DNA from 3 places in the Pseudomonas sp. TWP3-1 genome. Region 2 is predicted to be linked to each of the others. Evidence: predicted binding sites of a transcription regulator. Region 2 holds the regulator's gene; each other region holds the start of a gene.

Region 1 (5,957 bases), on a different contig from region 2:
CCAGAACGTGACGGTGAGAAAGCGTCGGTCTTTTTCCTGATAGGTCTTTTTGAAGTAGTGCTGGTCAGCGCCGGGTGTGTTGATGTCGAGTGGCCTGGTTTGCTGATCGAAGTAGCCGACCAGCGTTCCTGCGCTGAGGTCGAGTTGGTCGAACTCGGCAATACCCGATGGAGCGTAGTGGAAGCGGTAGTTGGCTGGCGTGAGTTGGTTCAGGGCTTTCTTGACTGTCAGAGCGTCCAGCTGCTTCTTGCCGGCAGTGATGCGGTCGAGGCCTTTTTGCAAAGCCGTGACACGATGATAGAGATGATCATTAACGTCGAATTTGTAAGCGTAAATCCGGTACGCGGCTTTTTGCCGGAATAGAACGAAGCGAGTTGGTGCTTCACTGTCCAGTGCCAGCAGAAAAACCGATTCGATGGTCGCCGGGCCGAAGTCGTCGAGCAACTGCGGGCGTTCTCCCGGAGCTTCGCAAGCGCAGTAGTAGCCTTTCACACCGCCCGCTTCCTTGATGAACGCCAGCGTCGCCGAACTCTCCTGCAATCCCTGAATCAGCGGATGCGCCAGCGACTTGTTTTCATAAAACTCGGTGGCGCTGACAGTTGAGCAGCCAATGCCGAGCGTCAGGGCGAACAACCACAACCACTTCATACGAATCCTTTCGTCAAGGCGCCGGGCGGGGGCGCGAGAGCGGCGGATTATCCATGGATGCGCAGGCACAAAAAAGGCCTCCCGAAGGAGGCCTCTTTTTTGTCACGCCGCGTAGCGCGGCGCTACCTGATCAGCAGCTGTAGTACAGCTCATATTCCAGTGGGTGTACGAAGGTGCGGACCTTGATTTCTTCTTCGCTTTTCAGCGCGATGTAAGCATCGATGAAGTCGTCGGAGAACACGCCGCCCTTGGTCAGGAACGCACGGCCCTTGTCCAGCTCTTCCAGAGCTTCTTTCAGGCTGCCGCAAACTTGTGGGATCTCTTTCGCCTCTTCAGGCGGCAGGTCGTACAGGTTTTTGTCGGCAGCATCGCCTGGGTGGATTTTGTTCTGGATGCCGTCGAGGCCAGCCATCAGCAGCGCTGCGAAAGCCAGGTACGGGTTGGCAGCCGGATCCGGGAAACGTGCTTCGATACGACGGCCTTTAGGGCTGTTGACGTAAGGAATACGGATCGAGGCGGAACGGTTGCGCGCCGAGTAGGCAAGCATTACCGGAGCTTCGAAGCCTGGCACCAGACGCTTGTACGAGTTGGTAGCCGGGTTGGTGAAGCCGTTCAGCGCCTTACCGTGCTTGATGATGCCGCCGATGAAGTACAGAGCGGTTTCCGACAGGCCGGCATAGCCTTCGCCAGCGAAGGTGTTCTTGCCATCTTTGGAGATGGACATGTGCACGTGCATACCCGAACCGTTGTCGCCGTACAGCGGCTTCGGCATGAAGGTAGCGGTGCGGCCGTAAGCGTCGGCAACGTTGTGCACAACGTATTTCAGTGTCTGAACTTCGTCAGCTTTCTTCACCAAGGTGTTGAACTTGACACCGATTTCGTTCTGACCGGCAGTTGCCACCTCGTGGTGGTGAACTTCAACGACTTGACCCATCTCTTCCAGTGCGTTGCACATCGAGGTACGGATTTCGTGGTCGTGGTCGAACGGCGGAACCGGGAAGTAGCCGCCTTTCACGCCTGGACGGTGGCCGCGGTTGCCGCCTTCCACGTCCTGGTCGGACATCCACGAGCCTTGCTCGGAGAAGATTTTGAACATCGAACCGGAGATGTCGGACTTGAACTTCACTTCGTCGAAGATGAAGAACTCTGGCTCAGGACCGCAGAAAACGGTGTCACCGATACCGGTGGTCTTCAGGTATTCCTCGGCGCGGTGGGCGATGGCGCGCGGGTCGCGATCGTAACCTTGCATGGTCGAAGGTTCGATGATGTCGCAGACCAGGATCAGGGTCGGCTCTTCGGTGAACGGATCGAGAACGGCAGAATCGTCGTCCGGCAGCAGGATCATGTCGGAGGCTTCGATGCCTTTCCAGCCAGCGATGGAGGAACCGTCGAACATCTTGCCGACTTCGAAGAAGTCGTCTTCCAGCGCATCGCGAGCCGGCATGGTCACGTGGTGCTGAGTGCCTTTGGTGTCCGTGAAGCGCAGATCAATCCACTTGACGTCATGATCTTTGATGAGTTGAACCGACTTCGACATAGTGTCCTCCGGGTGAATTAGGGCGGGTAGTGGATGCCCTTAATAGTGGTGATGCCGGCGCGAATACTCTGCCAAGGCAACCTGCCTCACAAGGGAGCAAATTGCATGCCAGTGCCCCAGCATGGGTTTTTTGCCCCGTATTCACGCTTATAAAGGTGCAAAGCTTCGAAATATAGAAAAACCCGCCCTCTAATGTAGCGTCATTTACCGGAAATGACCTGTTTTGGTGCAGGCAAAACCTTCTGCACATTAACTGGTTAAACCTTGAGCAATTTCCGCTATAATCCGCGCCCCCCTTTTTCGGCTGGCCCTGCGCGCGCTGTTTTCATGAAATTAATCGTAAAAGTCTTCCCCGAGATCACCATCAAAAGCCGACCTGTCCGGACGAAATTCATCCGCCAGTTGGCCAAGAACATCCGCACCGTGCTCCGCGATCTGGACCCGGCCGTGGTGGTGAACGGTGTGTGGGACAATCTCGAGCTGGAAACGCGCATCAGCGACCCCAAGGCCCTGAAAGAGATGGGCGAGCGCCTGACGTGCATGCCGGGCATCGCGCACTTTTTGCAGATCGACGAGTACCCGCTGGGTGACTTCGACGACATCACCGAGAAGTGCAAACAGCACTACGGCGATGCGCTGGCCGGGAAGATTTTTTCGGTGCGCTGCAAACGTGCGGGCAAGCACACTTTCAGCTCGATGGATGTCGAAAAATACGTCGGCAGCAAGCTGCGCCGTGAGTGCGGTGCCGCTGGAATCGACCTGAAAGCGCCGCAAATCGAAGTCCGGATGGAAATTCGCGACAAACGGTTGTTTGTGATCCACAGCCAGCACAATGGTATCGGCGGCTACCCGCTCGGTGCGCTGGAACAGACGCTGGTGTTGATGTCCGGCGGCTTTGACTCGACGGTTGCCGCGTATCAGATCATGCGCCGCGGCCTGATGAGCCACTTCTGCTTCTTCAATCTGGGCGGTCGAGCCCACGAATTGGGGGTTATGGAAGTCGCGCATTTCATCTGGAAGAAGTACGGCAGCTCGCAACGCGTGTTATTTGTCAGTGTACCGTTCGAAGAAGTGCTGGGAGAAATTCTCGGCAAAGTCGATAACGGTCATATGGGCGTCGTTTTGAAGCGTATGATGTTGCGCGCGGCTTCCAGTATCGCCGACCGATTGCAGATCGGTGCGCTGGTGACCGGCGAGGCGATCTCTCAGGTTTCCAGTCAGACGCTGCCGAACCTGTCCGTGATCGACTGTGTGACCGACAAGCTTGTTCTGCGACCGCTGATCGTCGCGCACAAGCAGGACATCATCGACACGGCCAACGAAATCGGCACCGCCGATTTCGCCCGGCACATGCCGGAATATTGCGGCGTGATTTCGGTCAATCCGAAGACCGCAGCCAAGCGCAATCGGGTCGAGCACGAAGAGAAAGAATTCGACATGGCAGTCCTTGAGCGTGCGCTCGAGAACGCCAGACTGGTGCCGATCGATCGGGTGATCGACGAATTGGGCCAGGATTTGCAAATCGAAGAAGTCGGCGAAGCGCTGGCCGGTCAGATCGTCATCGACATCCGTCATCCGGATGCCGCTGAGGACGAGCCGCTGGAGCTTGCCGGCATTGAGGTACAGACGATGCCGTTCTATGCAGTGAACGCACGTTTCAAGGAACTGGACCCTACTCGCCAGTACCTGCTGTATTGCGACAAAGGCGTGATGAGTCGCCTGCATGCCCACCATTTGCTCAGTGAGGGGCATGCCAATGTGCGCGTTTATCGACCGAGCTAAGTGCCCGGGGCTGTTTGCCTGTGGCCTGCGTCACCGGCCCCCCGACACCGCCGTCAAGCTGTAACGGCCACGCCGGACACTACTGCTAATCGCTGCCAAGACTTGTCAGCAAACCGAATCCTCTGATCGAGATACACAAGTGATCGAAAATCTACGCAACATCGCCATCATTGCTCACGTTGACCATGGTAAAACCACCCTGGTAGACAAACTCTTGCGTCAATCCGGCACTCTGGAGCGCAACGAGCTCAACGACGAGCGCGTGATGGACTCTAACGACCAGGAAAAAGAGCGCGGTATTACCATTCTGGCGAAAAACACCGCCATCAACTGGAACGGCTACCACATCAACATCGTGGACACCCCGGGCCACGCCGACTTCGGCGGCGAAGTTGAGCGCGTGATGTCGATGGTTGACTCCGTGCTGCTGCTGGTCGACGCTCAAGACGGCCCTATGCCGCAAACCCGTTTCGTGACCAAAAAGGCTTTCGAAGCCGGCCTGCGTCCAATCGTGGTGATCAACAAGGTTGACCGTCCAGGCGCGCGTCCGGACTGGGTTCTGGATCAGATCTTCGACCTGTTCGACAACCTCGGTGCTACCGAAGAACAACTGGACTTCCAGGTTGTTTACGCCTCGGCCCTGAACGGCATTGCCGGTCTGGATCACACCGACATGGCTGAAGACATGACCCCGCTGTACCAAGCGGTTGTCGATCACGTTCCAGCGCCAAAAGTTGACCGTGAAGGTCCGTTCCAGATGCAAATCTCGGCACTGGACTACAACAGCTTCCTGGGTGTTATCGGCGTTGGCCGTATCGCTCGTGGTAGCGTCAAGCCGAACACCCCGGTTGTCGCAATCGGTGCTGATGGCAAGAAGCGTAACGGTCGTATCCTGAAGCTGATGGGTCACCACGGTCTGCACCGTATCGACGTTGAAGAAGCTTTCGCAGGCGACATCGTTTGCGTCAGCGGTATGGACTCGCTGTTCATCTCCGACACCCTGTGCCACCCGGACACTGTCGAGGCGATGAAGCCTCTGACCGTTGACGAGCCAACCGTTTCCATGACCTTCCAGGTAAACGACTCGCCATTCTGCGGTAAAGAAGGCAAGTTCGTGACGTCCCGTAACATCAAGGACCGTCTGGACAAAGAGCTGCTGTACAACGTTGCCCTGAAAGTTGAAGAAGGCGACACCGCTGACAAGTTCAAGGTTTCCGGCCGTGGTGAGCTGCACCTCTCGGTACTGATCGAAACCATGCGTCGCGAAGGCTTCGAGCTGGCCCTGGGCCGTCCGGAAGTGATCATTCGTGAAGTGAACGGCGTTAAACAAGAACCGTTCGAAAACGTGACCATCGACATCCCTGAAGAAGCGCAGGGCAAGGTCATGGAAGAGATGGGTCTGCGTAAAGGCGACCTGAGCAACATGGTCCCGGATGGTAAAGGCCGTGTGCGTCTGGAATACAACATCCCTGCTCGTGGTCTGATCGGTTTCCGTAACCAGTTCCTGACCCTGACCAACGGTGCTGGCATCCTGACCTCGATCTTCGATCGCTACGACACCGTCAAGTCGGGCCACATGTCCGGCCGTCAGAACGGCGTTCTGGTTTCGGTTGAAACCGGCAAGGCTCTGACCTACTCGCTGGAAACTCTGCAGGCGCGTGGCAAGCTGTTCGTTGAACACGGTCAAGAGATCTACACCGGTCAAATCGTCGGCCAGAACAGCCGCGACAACGACCTGGGTATCAACCCAACCAAAGGCAAGAAGCTCGACAACATGCGTGCTTCGGGTAAAGACGAAACCATCGCTCTGGTTCCACCAGTGAAGTTCACTCTGGAACAGGCTCTGGAATACATCCAGGAAGACGAGCTGTGCGAAGTTACGCCTAAGTCCATCCGTCTTCGCAAGAAGATCCTGGACGAAAGCGAGCGTACCCGCGCTGCCAAGAAAGCCAAGATCTGAGTAATTAGTTCAGGCTGAACGAAAACGCCC
Region 2 (5,957 bases):
TCACGCACGAAGTCATCCCGGAGTCGCGGCGCAATGGTCACGACAAACTGGCAAGCCTCGGCTTGTTGATCGGCTTCTGCCTGATGATGGTGATGGATACGGCGTTGGGTTGAGCGATCAACCGCCTTCGTCGAAGTAGTTGTTGATCAGATCCACCAGTGCTTGCAGCGCTTCATCTTCCTGATGCCCTTCGGTACTCAGGTAGATTTTCGTGCCTTTGCCGGCAGCGAGCATCATCATCGCCATGATGCTTTTTCCATCCACGGTGGTTTCCGGCGTGCGGCCCACTCTGATGGTGCAATCCGGAAACTGACCGGCCACGCCGACGAACTTCGCCGACGCACGGGCATGCAGGCCCAGTTTGTTGATGATTTCGATTTCCAGAGCAGGCATCGCGATGTGAATCCTTTAGCTGAGGTCGCGGTGGCGAACCTGGACGTTCTTCAGGGTTTTCTGCAGCGCCTGACCCAGACGTTCGGTCAGGTAGACGGAGCGGTGGTGGCCGCCGGTGCAGCCAATGGCAATAGTGACGTAGGCACGATTGCTTGCGGCGAAACGTGGCAGCCATTTGAACAGATAAGCGTAGATGTCCTGGTACATCTCTTCGACGTCCGGCTGTGCCGCCAGATACTCGGCCACCGGTGCGTCGAGACCCGACTGCGCGCGCAGCTCGGGTTTCCAGTACGGGTTGGGCAGGCAGCGTACGTCGAACACCAGATCCGCATCCACCGGCATGCCGCGTTTGAAGCCGAACGACTCGACCAGAAACGCGGTACCCGGCTCAGGCTGGTTCAGCAGGCGCAATTTTATGGTATCGCGTAGCTGGTACAGGTTCAGGTTGGTGGTGTTGACCTTCAGATCGGCCAGGTCGGCGATCGGCCCGAGCAGGGCGGTCTCGTCATCGATGGCTTCGGCCAGCGAGCGGTTGGCGTTGCTCAGCGGGTGGCGGCGACGGGTTTCCGAGAAGCGCTTGAGCAGGGTTTCCTCATCGGCATCCAGATACAACACATCGCACTGGATGTGCCGGCCGCGCACTTCTTCAAGCAGCTCGGGAAAGCGTGAGAGATGGCTCGGCAGATTACGCGCGTCGATGGAAACCGCCACCAGTGGCTGTGCCAACTCGGTGTGAATCAGCGCGCGTTCGGCCAGTTCCGGCAGCAGGCCGGCCGGCAGATTGTCGATGCAGTAGTAGCCGTTGTCCTCAAGGACATTCAGAGCGGTACTTTTACCCGAGCCGGAGCGGCCACTGACGATGATCAAACGCATGATTACTGCCCGTTCTGCTCGTCGAGGACAACCTGATACAAGGCTTGGTTACTGGTGGCGCTACGCAGTTTTTCGCGGACGTCCTTGCGGTCGAGCATGCTGGCAATCTGTCGCAACAGTTCCAGGTGTGCATCGGTGGCAGCTTCGGGGACCAGCAGCACGAACAGCAGGTCAACCGGAGCACCATCGATGGCGTCGAAATCGATCGGAGCTTCCAGGTGTATCAAGGCGCTGATAGGGGATTCGCAGCCCTTGAGGCGGCAATGAGGGATGGCGATGCCGTTGCCAAAACCGGTAGAACCGAGTTTTTCACGGGCAATCAAAGCCTCGAAGACATCTTGCATCTCCAGATCCGGAACTTCCCGGGCGATCAGGTTGGCAATTTGCTCGAGGGCTTTCTTTTTGCTGCCGCCCGGCACGTTCACGAGGGAACGGCCGGGGGTCAGGATACTTTCAAGTCGGATCATGGAATGGGGGGTTATCGACCCGTCGCGCCTTGAAGCAGGCTCTGGGTCTTTTCCTTATGCTTTTTGAGTTGTTTGTCGAGCTTGTCGGTCAATGCGTCGATCGCTGCGTACATATCGGTATGTTCCGCGTTTGCGACGACCTCACTGCCGGGAATATGCAAGGTGGCTTCGATTTTCTGCTTGAGCTTTTCGACACACATCGTGACTTGCACGTTGGTGATCTTGTCGAAATGGCGCTCCAATCGTTGAAGTTTCTCGTTGATGTAGTCGCGCAGAGGTTCGGTCACTTCCAGTTGGTGTCCACTGATGTTGACTTGCATACAGCTTCTCCTTCGTTGCCAGTGCATAAAGCGGCAGGCCGAAAAGCCTGCCACTGGAACGCTGTAACGTGGCTTACATCAACCGCTTGCGTTCGCTCGAAGGCGCGATCCCGAGAGATTCGCGGTACTTGGCGACGGTGCGGCGAGCCACCTGAATGCCTTGTGCCTCCAGTAAACCAGCGATCTTGCTGTCACTCAACGGCTTTTTCTGATTTTCCGCGGCAACCAGTTTTTTGATGATCGCGCGGATCGCCGTGGACGAGCATTCACCGCCTTCGGAGGTGCTGACGTGGCTCGAGAAAAAGTATTTCAGTTCATATATACCGCGCGGGGTATGCATGAATTTCTGCGTGGTCACGCGGGAAATCGTCGATTCGTGCATGCCGACCGCTTCAGCGATGTCATGCAAGACCAGCGGCTTCATCGCTTCGTCGCCGTATTCCAGAAAGCCGCGCTGGTGCTCGACGATCTGCGTGGCGACTTTCATCAGGGTTTCGTTGCGGCTTTGCAGGCTTTTGATGAACCAGCGCGCTTCCTGCAACTGATTGCGCATGAAAGTGTTGTCGGCGCTGGTGTCGGCACGGCGGACGAAACCTGCGTACTGCGCGTTGACCCGCAGGCGCGGCACGGATTCCTGGTTCAGTTCGACCAGCCAGCGCTCGTTGTCCTTGCGCACGATGACGTCCGGCACCACGTACTCGGCTTCGGACGATTCGATTTGCGAACCCGGACGCGGATTGAGGCTTTGCACCAGCTCGATGACCTGGCGCAGCTCGTCTTCCTTGAGCTTCATGCGCCGCATCAGCTGACTGTAATCGCGGCTGCCTAGCAGATCGATGTAGTCGCTGACCAGACGCTTGGCTTCGACCAGCCACGGCGTTTTAGCGGGTAGCTGACGCAGTTGCAGCAGCAGGCATTCGCTGAGGTTGCGTGCGCCGATGCCGGCTGGCTCGAATTGCTGGATGCGGTGCAGCACGGCTTCGATTTCATCCAGCTCGATATCGAGCTCGGGATCGAAGGCGTCGAGAATTTCTTCGAGGGTCTCGTCGAGGTAGCCCTGATTGTTGATGCAGTCGATCAGGGTCACGGCGATCAGGCGATCGGTGTCGGACATCGGCGCGAGGTTCAACTGCCACAGCAGATGGCTTTGCAGGCTTTCACCGACGGAGGTACGCGTGGTGAAGTCCCACTCGTCATCGTCGTTGCTTGGCAGGCTGCTGGCGCTGGTCTGGTAGACGTCTTCCCAGGCAGTATCGACGGGCAATTCGTTGGGGATGCGCTCGTTCCAGTCGCCTTCCTCGAGGTTGTCCACCGTCGGGGCGCTTTCCTGAAAAGAGGGTTCCTGGGTTTCGGTGTTGGGCTTCTGCTCGACGTTGTCGGCGAGGGGATCGGAGTTGTCGAAGTCTTCGCCTTCTTCCTGGCGTTCGAGCATCGGATTGGATTCCAGAGCCTCCTGGATTTCCTGTTGCAGATCCAGGGTCGACAATTGGAGCAGGCGGATGGCCTGTTGCAGCTGCGGTGTCATCGTCAGCTGCTGGCCCATTCTCAAGACTAGCGATGGTTTCATGGCAGGGGCTTAACACCTTATTCGCCGGCGCTATGCGCCATCCACTACAGGGCGCCGGAGCGCCAAACTTAAGCAAATTATATGCCTGAAACTGAAGTGTTTGCCTAGAGCACCGTAACAATTAAACCAAGAAAATCGCAGGGATGCCCAGGCTCGTGCGAGGACACCCCAATGATCACAGGCGGAACTCGTGACCCAGATACACTTCCTTCACCAGATCGTTGGCGAGGATGGTGGCCGAGTCGCCTTCGGCGATCAGTTGACCGTCGTTGACGATGTAGGCAGTTTCGCAGATGTCCAGCGTCTCACGGACGTTGTGGTCGGTGATCAACACACCGATACCCTTGGCCTTGAGGTGATGGATGATCTGCTTGATGTCGCCGACCGAAATCGGGTCAACACCGGCGAACGGTTCGTCGAGCAGGATGAATTTCGGTGCGGTGGCCAGCGCGCGGGCGATTTCGACCCGGCGACGTTCACCACCCGACAGGCTCATGCCGAGGTTGTCGCGGATGTGGCTGATGTGGAATTCCTGCAGCAGGCTTTCCAGCTCTTTGCGACGGCCGGCCTTGTCGAGCTCCTGACGCGTTTCGAGGATGGCCATGATGTTGTCGGCCACCGACAGCTTGCGGAAGATCGACGCTTCTTGCGGCAAATAGCCGATACCGGCCTTCGCACGGCCGTGCATTGGCTGGTGGCTGACGTCCAGATCGTCGATCAGGACGCGGCCCTGATCGGCCTGGACCAGGCCGACGATCATGTAGAAACAGGTGGTCTTGCCGGCGCCGTTAGGGCCGAGCAGGCCGACGATCTGCCCGCTGTCGATCGACAGGCTGACGTCGCGCACGACCTGACGGCTTTTGTAAGCCTTGGCCAGATGCTGAGCTTTCAGAGTTGCCATTACTTGGCCTTTTTCTCGTCGTTTTTCGGCTTGGGCTGGATCACCATGTCAATGCGCGGACGCGACTCGGTGACCTTGTTGCCGGTAGCACGACCAGCGCTGGCCAGCTTCTTCACCGTGTCATAGACGATTTTTTCGCCCTGAGTGGTGTTGTTGTCTTTGTCGACAACCTTGGCCTTGTCGATCAGCACGACGCGGTTTTGCGCAGCGTGGTACTGAATGGTCACACCCCAGCCCTGTACAGGCTTGGTGTCACCAGCAGTTTGCAGTTGCTCGAAGTAGGCGAGGTTGCCCACCGAGGTCACCACATCGATATCGCCGGCAGCGGTACGGGTGATGGTCACGGTGTTGCCTTTAACGATCATCGAACCTTGGGTAATGATCACGTCACCTTTATAGGTGGCGATGCCATTCTTGTCGTCCAGCTGGGCATCGTCGGCCTGAATGCGGATTGGCTGCGATTGATCGTTCGGCAGAGCCCAGGCGCTCACGCTTCCCAGTGCTGCGCCCAGGCTGAGCAAAATAGGGAGGGTTTTAACGAGCCTCATACTGTCCTCTTACGTTCGATAGCAGGTGTATCCTGCTTTCCTTCAAATACGCTTTCATTCCCACGCCAGTCGATACACCGCCAGCGCCGTCGATTCTAACGGGTTGCTGGGTCTGCGCATATTGCTGCTGAGGGAACACCGTCATGCGAGTGCTGGTGATCAGGGTGCTGCGGTTTTTTTCGTCGCTGCGCTGTACGCGTACCGAGTCGATCAGTTCGACTTCGGTACCGCCGGAATTCACTTCGCCGCGCTCACTGGTCACGTGCCACGGAAAATCAGTCCCGCGGAACATGTTCAGATCAGGTTTGGTGACCAGAGTAATGTCGGTCACCTTCACGTGCTCGGCCTTCTCGGACGTCATGTCGTACTGCACTTTGCCGTCTTCGAGGTACTGCACGGTACGGGTGTTGGTCGCATACCAGTCGATCGGGCTCTCTGCTGCCGAGACTACGGGCTTGTCGAGAAAGCGCTCCGGACTGATGTTCCAGTAGCCGACCGCACCGAAGATCGCGGCGATGCAACCGAACACCAGGATGTTGCGAAACTTTTTGCTAAACATGATTCGACTCACAGGTAAGCGTTATTGGCCGCATCGAGGTGGCCCTGAGCGCTCAGGATCAGTTCGCAGAACTCGCGCGCAGCACCTTCGCCACCACGGGCCTGGGTAACGCCGTGGGCGTGTTCGCGCACAAACGCTGCGGCGTTGGCTACGGCCATGCCCAGGCCTACGCGGCGGATCACCGGCAGGTCCGGCAGGTCGTCACCGAGGTAGGCGACCTGTTCATAGCTTAGGCCCAGTTGTTCCAGAAGACCGTCAAGAACCACCAGTTTGTCTTCGCGCCCCTGAAACAGGTGCGGGATGCCCAGATTCTTCGCCCGACGTTCAAC
Region 3 (5,957 bases), on a different contig from region 2:
CTCGCAATCTTCGCTGTACAGATAGCCCGACACATAGCGCGACGGAATCCCGAGGCTGCGCGCGCAAGCGAGAAACGCATGGGTGTGATCCTGACAAACCCCGGCACGCCCGGCGAATGCTTCCGAGGCGCTGGTATCGACTTCGGTTGAGCCCGGCGTGTAAGTCATGTGCTGGTTCAAACCATGCATCAAGTCGATCAGCGCAGTACGGTCGCGGCGTTGTTTGCAGGATTTTTTCGCAAACCCGCGCAGGGCTTCGTCAGCTTCGGTCAACCGGGTGAAGCGCAGAAACGGCAGCGCCGACTGGCTCTCATGCTCGGCTTCGCGCAATTCATCGATATCGACCTGACCGCGAGCACCGATGATGATCGCTTCGTGCGGCTCGTCCATGGTCAGTACATGCAGGATGTTGCCGAACGGATCGAGCTGCGCGCGCACCGGGCGCGGCAGGTCGAGTTGCCAGCTCAGCACGTGCTGGCGCTCGCTGTCGTGGGGTGTCAGTCGCAGGTACTGGATGCTCGCCCGCACCTTATCTTCATAGTGATAGGTGGTCTCGTGGCTTATGGAAAGTCTCATGCAGCCTCCAGGTAGGAACTGTGAATGGCGTTGCCCAACTGGCGCACCAGCGGGATGAATTCGGTGAGCCAGGCGTGCAGGCCTTCTTCGAGGATTTCGTTGATGCCGGTGTAGCGCAGGCGTGCGTCCATTTCGGCCGCCAGCCGTTGTGCGGGGCGGCCATTGGCACCCGGTAACTGCGCGAGTATCTGGTCGATTTCTTCGGTGCAGGCGCGCAGCGAACGCGGTACGTCAGCGCGCAACAGCAGCAGCTCGGCGACATGCCGGGCGCCGGGTGCGTCGCGGTAGATCTCGGTGTAGGCCTCAAAGGAAGACAGAGCGCGCAACAACGCACTCCATTGGTAGTAAGCGTGCGCGGTGCCATCGCTGACCGCTTCGGCCTGATCGCCAGCCATTTCATAACGCGCGTCGAGCAAGCGCAGCGTGTTGTCCGCGCGCTCGATAAACGTCCCCAGACGAATGAAGCGAAATGCATCGTTGCGCATGATCGTGCCGTAGGACGCACCGCGAAACAGGTGCGAACGCTCCTTGATCCACTCGCAAAAGCGGCTCATGCCATAACGGCTGAGGCCCTGTTCGGCGATCCCGCGAATCTCCAGCCAGGTGGAGTTGATGTTTTCCCACATGTCAGCGGTGATTCGTCCGCGCACCGCGTGCGCACTGGCCCGCGCCGAGCCCAGGCAGCTGTAAATACTGGCCGGGTTGGCCGCATCCAGCGCGAAGAAATGCAGCAGGCGTTCGGCGTGCAACTCGCCGTGGCGCTCCAGGTAATCGTCGAGAGTGCCGGTGATCAGCAGCGGCATGGCGAGTTCGTGCAGGCCGTCGCCACGGCCGTCCTGCGGCATCAGCGACAGTGAATAACTGATGTCGAGCATCCGCGCGAGGTTTTCCGCCCGCTCCAGGTAACGCGACATCCAATACAGATCCGAGGCAGTTCTACTTAACATGACAGGCTTCCTTCAATCCTCGACCACCCAGGTGTCCTTGGTTCCGCCACCCTGGGAGGAATTCACCACCAGAGAGCCTTCGCGCAGCGCGACCCGGGTCAAACCGCCGGGTACGACCCGGGTTTCGCGGCCGGACAATACGAACGGACGCAAGTCGATATGGCGTGGCGCAATACCGTTTTCGACAAAGGTCGGACAGGTCGACAGTGACAGCGTCGGTTGCGCGATGTACGCGTGAGGCTTGGCTTTGATCCGCTCGCGAAAGGCGTCGATTTCCGCCGTGGTCGAGGCCGGCCCGACCAACATCCCGTAACCACCGGAACCCTGGGTTTCCTTGACGACCAGATCCGGGAGATTGGCCAGCACATGGGAAAGTTCAGACGGGTTGCGGCATTGCCAGGTCGGCACGTTCTTCAGGATCGGTTCTTCGTCGAGATAGAAACGAATCATGTCGGTGACAAACGGATACACCGACTTGTCGTCCGCGACACCAGTGCCAATCGCATTGGCCAGCACCACGTTGCCGGAGCGGTAGGACGACAGCAGCCCCGGCACACCGAGCATCGAATCCGGATTGAACGCCAGCGGATCGAGGAACGCATCGTCGAGCCGGCGGTAAATAACGTCCACGGATTTCGGGCCGTCGGTGGTGCGCATGAAAACCTTGTCGTCACGCACGAACAGATCAGCGCCTTCGACCAGTTCGACGCCCATTTCCCGGGCGAGGAATGCATGCTCGAAAAACGCGCTGTTGAAGCGTCCCGGTGTCAGCACCACCACGCTCGGGTTATCGATCGGGCTGGAGCTTTTCAGAGTGTCGAGCAGCAGGTTCGGGTAGTGATCGATGGGCGCGATGCGTTGCGCGGCGAACAGTTCGGGGAACAGACGCATCATCATCTTGCGGTCTTCAAGCATGTAGCTCACGCCGCTCGGAGTACGCAGATTGTCTTCGAGTACGTAGTAGGTACCATCGCCATCGCGCACCAGATCGACGCCGGAAATGTGCGAGTAGATATCGCGGTGCAGATCCAGCCCTTGCATCGCCAACTGATATTGCTCGTTGGCCAGCACCTGTTCGGCCGGGATGATGCCGGCCTTGATGATGCGCTGCTCGTGATACAGGTCGGCGAGGAACATGTTCAGCGCCTTGACCCGCTGAATACAGCCGCGCTCGACGATCCGCCACTCGCTGGCGGGGATGCTGCGCGGAATCGTATCGAAAGGGATCAGGCGCTCGGTGCCCTGCTCATCGCCGTAGAGCGTGAAGGTAATTCCGGCGCGATGGAACAGCAGATCGGCCTCGCGTCGCCGCTGGGCCAATAGCTCGTCAGGGGTCTCGGCCAACCAACGGGCGAACTCCCGATAATGCGGGCGAACCACGCCGCCGGCATCGTACATCTCATCAAAATAGGTGCGGATCATGCCGTACTCCTTGTCACCCGGACCTACGAGCCTTCGCAAGGCCCGTGCCATCGGCAGAAACGCTTTGATTTCAATCGGTTGGATATTCACGCTGCAACCGCCGCACCATTCCTGTGCGACAAATGCCCCAACTCGTCAGCCCCCGCTTCATTGCGACGCAGTGCAATCGCCTGTCACCAGCATAGTCAGAGTTGATTTCACTGCCCGGCGACTGTTGTTTCAGCGTTTTTCCGCGAGAGATTTCCTGCCGCCGAAAACAAAAACGGCCGACCCAAAGGTCAGCCGTTATTCAGTGTCGATGTTGCGGGATCAATGCAGACGATGCCGATTTCGCACCTCCTGCTTCACGCCCCAGCCTTCGATGATACCGCCAAGCGGTTCAACGACGGCGCCAAGGTACTGCTCGAAATCGCCAATGCCGCCGTAGGTGGCGTACATCACTTTGCTCAATTCCAGACACCATGCGCCGTCATCACGCGCGCTGATCTGTGCATTGATGGACTCACCGCAAAACTGATCGGCGGCTGTACGCGCGCTCTCCTCGTCCGGAAACAGTGCGTAGAACTCGATCGGATGAAACCTGGAGAAATCGAAACCGCCTTCCTTCATTCGGCGCAGCACGCTGCTGCTGATGTCTTCTTGATAGGCTGTGCTCATGAATCGTCCCCCTCACATTTGATGGATAGACTTTCCGTATTCCCTGCAGCGGCCTGACGGCCAAAGTACGACGGCAACAGATTGCCAACGGGACACAAGCATGTAGCTGAGAAGACCAGACCTTAGCGATTCTTCGCTGATCTCGCCTGCAGAGTAGCCCCAAGATAGAGCCGCTGCCAAGGCCTGGTGATTGAAGTGACAAAAAGATTTCAGACGGGAGTAATGCTGCGGATTTCAATGCTGTTCTGGGTCTTGAGACTTTTGACGCCGGCATCGGTGGTGCGGCCTTCCAGATCGTTCAGATCCAGTTCGGCGGCGACAGGCAGGAACCGTTCCTTGATGAGTTTGGCGGCGTGCTCGTGATCCGGGCACTCTTCACACTCGAAGACCTCGTCGACTACTTCACCATGATCATCCACGAAAGTGACTTTCCACTTGGACATCGGAGCCTCCTAGATCAAACCCGCAAATGGGCTTACCTCTATCTCGACTTTTGTCAGGAATGATCGTTCAAAACCTTTACACCGAGTGACGATGAAAAAAACATCATCCAATCCGGGGCGAGGCTTTTGTGGCGAGGGAGCTTGCTCCCGCTGGGCTGCGAAGCGGCCCCCAAAATCTGACGTCCATCGCAGATTTTGTGAGTGCTGCGCACTCAAGCGGGAGCAAGCTCCCTCGCCACAGGAATCCCGGGATTTGTCTAGTCGTTGCTTGGTTTGTTCACCGCTTGCAGCACGTACTGTGGCAAGGCGAAAGCACCGATGTGGATTTCCGGGTTGTAGTAACGGGTGACGATGCCGCTGCCGATGAAGCGCTGTTGCAGGGTTTCACGGCTCAGTTTGCGATAGGCCGGGTTGGTCGAACCCCAGGCAAAAGTCATCGAACCGCCGATGTAGGTCGGCACGGCAGCCTGATAGAAGTGCCAGTCCGGGAACAGGCTGCGCAGGCGCCCAGCAGTGGTTTTGACTTCTTCGATCTGCATGAACGGCGTGCCATTCTGGGTCACGAGAATGCCGCCCTCGTTCAGGCAGCGGTGGCAGGCCTGATAGAAGTTTTCCGAGAACAGCACTTCGCCCGGCCCGATCGGGTCGGTGGAGTCGGAAATGATCACGTCGAATTTTTCGGTGGTGGTCGCAACGAAGCGCATGCCGTCGTCGATTACCAGATTCAGACGTGGATCGTCGTAGGCGCCTTTGGAATGGTTCGGCAGGAACTCTTTGCACATATCTACTACGGTGCCGTCGATCTCGACCATGGTGATGTGCTCGACACCGCCGTGCTTGGTCACTTCGCGCAGCATGCCGCCGTCACCGCCGCCGATGATCAGCACGCGCTTGGCCGCGCCGTGGGCGAGGATTGGCACGTGAGTGAGCATTTCGTGGTAGATGAATTCGTCGGCTTCAGTGGTCTGGATCACGCCGTCCAGCGCCATCACCCGGCCCATGCGCGGGTTCTGGAAAATCACCAGGTGCTGGTGCTCGGTGCGCACTTCGTGCAGCAGTTTTTCCATGCGAAAACGCTGGCCGTAGCCTTCGTAGAGGGTTTCCAGGTATTCGCTGGTCTTGATGTCGCTCATGGTGAAGTGCTCCGATGAATGCGCGGGCGCCAATCGTGGGGACAATTGCCCGGGAAAGGCGCGCATTCTACGTTGCCGAACATGACAGGTCGAACCTCAGTTCATCGGCATGCCGCAATCCCTGTAGGAGCTGCCGCAGGCTGCGATCTTTTGACGTAGATTTTCAAAAGCAAGATCAAAGGATCGCAGCCTTCGGCAGCTCCTACAGGGGGTTGCGGTGTGCTCAGGATCAGCGTCAGATCCGCACATTCCCGCGTGGTCCGGCGATCGCCCAGATAATCAGGCCCAGCACCGGCAGCAGGATGATCAGCAACACCCAGACGATTTTCATGCCTGTCGAGGCGCCGCTTTTCAGCACGTTGATGATGGCCCAGATGTCGAGGGCGAGAATGATCAGGCCGATCAGGCCATTGAACGTGGAACCCATGGTGTCGCTCCGTTGTGAGTGGCAAGCACCTTTAGGATAGACGGGCCTGACGAGGGTTCCGTTTTATTGCGTTCAGACGTGAATTGCGATCTTCAAGGCTTCCAGCGACGGCGCGACGGCGATGCCGACTTCGGCGCACAGTTCCAGCACGCGTGGCACGTCGTTGCCGTGCACCAACACCATTTGCAGCTCGTCGTCGAGCAACTGGCTGAAGTTGACCAGTGTGTAACCGCCGTTTTCCTTGTTCAGGCTGCTCATCTGCACCTGGATACGGTTGAGCGCGGTCAGCGCTTCGGTCTTGGCCAGTTGTTTAGGTTTGATGTTGAACTCGACGCCCGGGCCGAACGACGCG

Evidence for each region. The regulator sigma-54, encoded in region 2, starts transcription at its own class of promoters, with help from an activator protein. The targets are predictions, from matches to a motif close to ANTGGCATNNANNTTGCTNT.
Region 1: a site for sigma-54 is predicted at 2,279-2,298, ahead of glnA (glutamate--ammonia ligase). Genes of this name have one in related genera too.
Region 3: a site for sigma-54 is predicted at 2,978-2,997, ahead of ACP7BN_RS24015 (circularly permuted type 2 ATP-grasp protein). Genes of this name have one in related genera too.

The regions. Positions count from the first base shown of each region.
Region 1 covers NZ_JAFCUQ010000002.1:203,558-209,514, reverse strand. The annotation lists gene ACP7BN_RS04105 (hypothetical protein) at 1-648, opposite strand, end outside; gene glnA (glutamate--ammonia ligase) at 779-2,185, opposite strand; gene thiI (tRNA uracil 4-sulfurtransferase ThiI) at 2,513-3,967, shown strand; gene typA (translational GTPase TypA) at 4,107-5,927, shown strand.
Region 2 covers NZ_JAFCUQ010000003.1:218,294-224,250, reverse strand. The annotation lists gene ACP7BN_RS06330 (ZIP family metal transporter) at 1-113, shown strand, start outside; gene ACP7BN_RS06325 (HPr family phosphocarrier protein) at 118-393, opposite strand; gene rapZ (RNase adapter RapZ) at 409-1,266, opposite strand; gene ptsN (PTS IIA-like nitrogen regulatory protein PtsN) at 1,269-1,733, opposite strand; gene hpf (ribosome hibernation-promoting factor, HPF/YfiA family) at 1,745-2,053, opposite strand; gene ACP7BN_RS06305 (RNA polymerase factor sigma-54) at 2,127-3,620, opposite strand; gene lptB (LPS export ABC transporter ATP-binding protein) at 3,796-4,521, opposite strand; gene lptA (lipopolysaccharide transport periplasmic protein LptA) at 4,521-5,069, opposite strand; gene lptC (LPS export ABC transporter periplasmic protein LptC) at 5,056-5,628, opposite strand; gene ACP7BN_RS06285 (KdsC family phosphatase) at 5,637-5,957, opposite strand, start outside.
Region 3 covers NZ_JAFCUQ010000022.1:6,126-12,082, forward strand. The annotation lists gene ACP7BN_RS24005 (transglutaminase family protein) at 1-576, opposite strand, end outside; gene ACP7BN_RS24010 (alpha-E domain-containing protein) at 573-1,523, opposite strand; gene ACP7BN_RS24015 (circularly permuted type 2 ATP-grasp protein) at 1,536-2,945, opposite strand; gene ACP7BN_RS24020 (ribonuclease E inhibitor RraB) at 3,255-3,602, opposite strand; gene ACP7BN_RS24025 (hypothetical protein) at 3,812-4,045, opposite strand; gene speE (polyamine aminopropyltransferase) at 4,303-5,178, opposite strand; gene ACP7BN_RS24035 (PLDc N-terminal domain-containing protein) at 5,414-5,605, opposite strand; gene ACP7BN_RS24040 (hypothetical protein) at 5,678-5,957, opposite strand, start outside.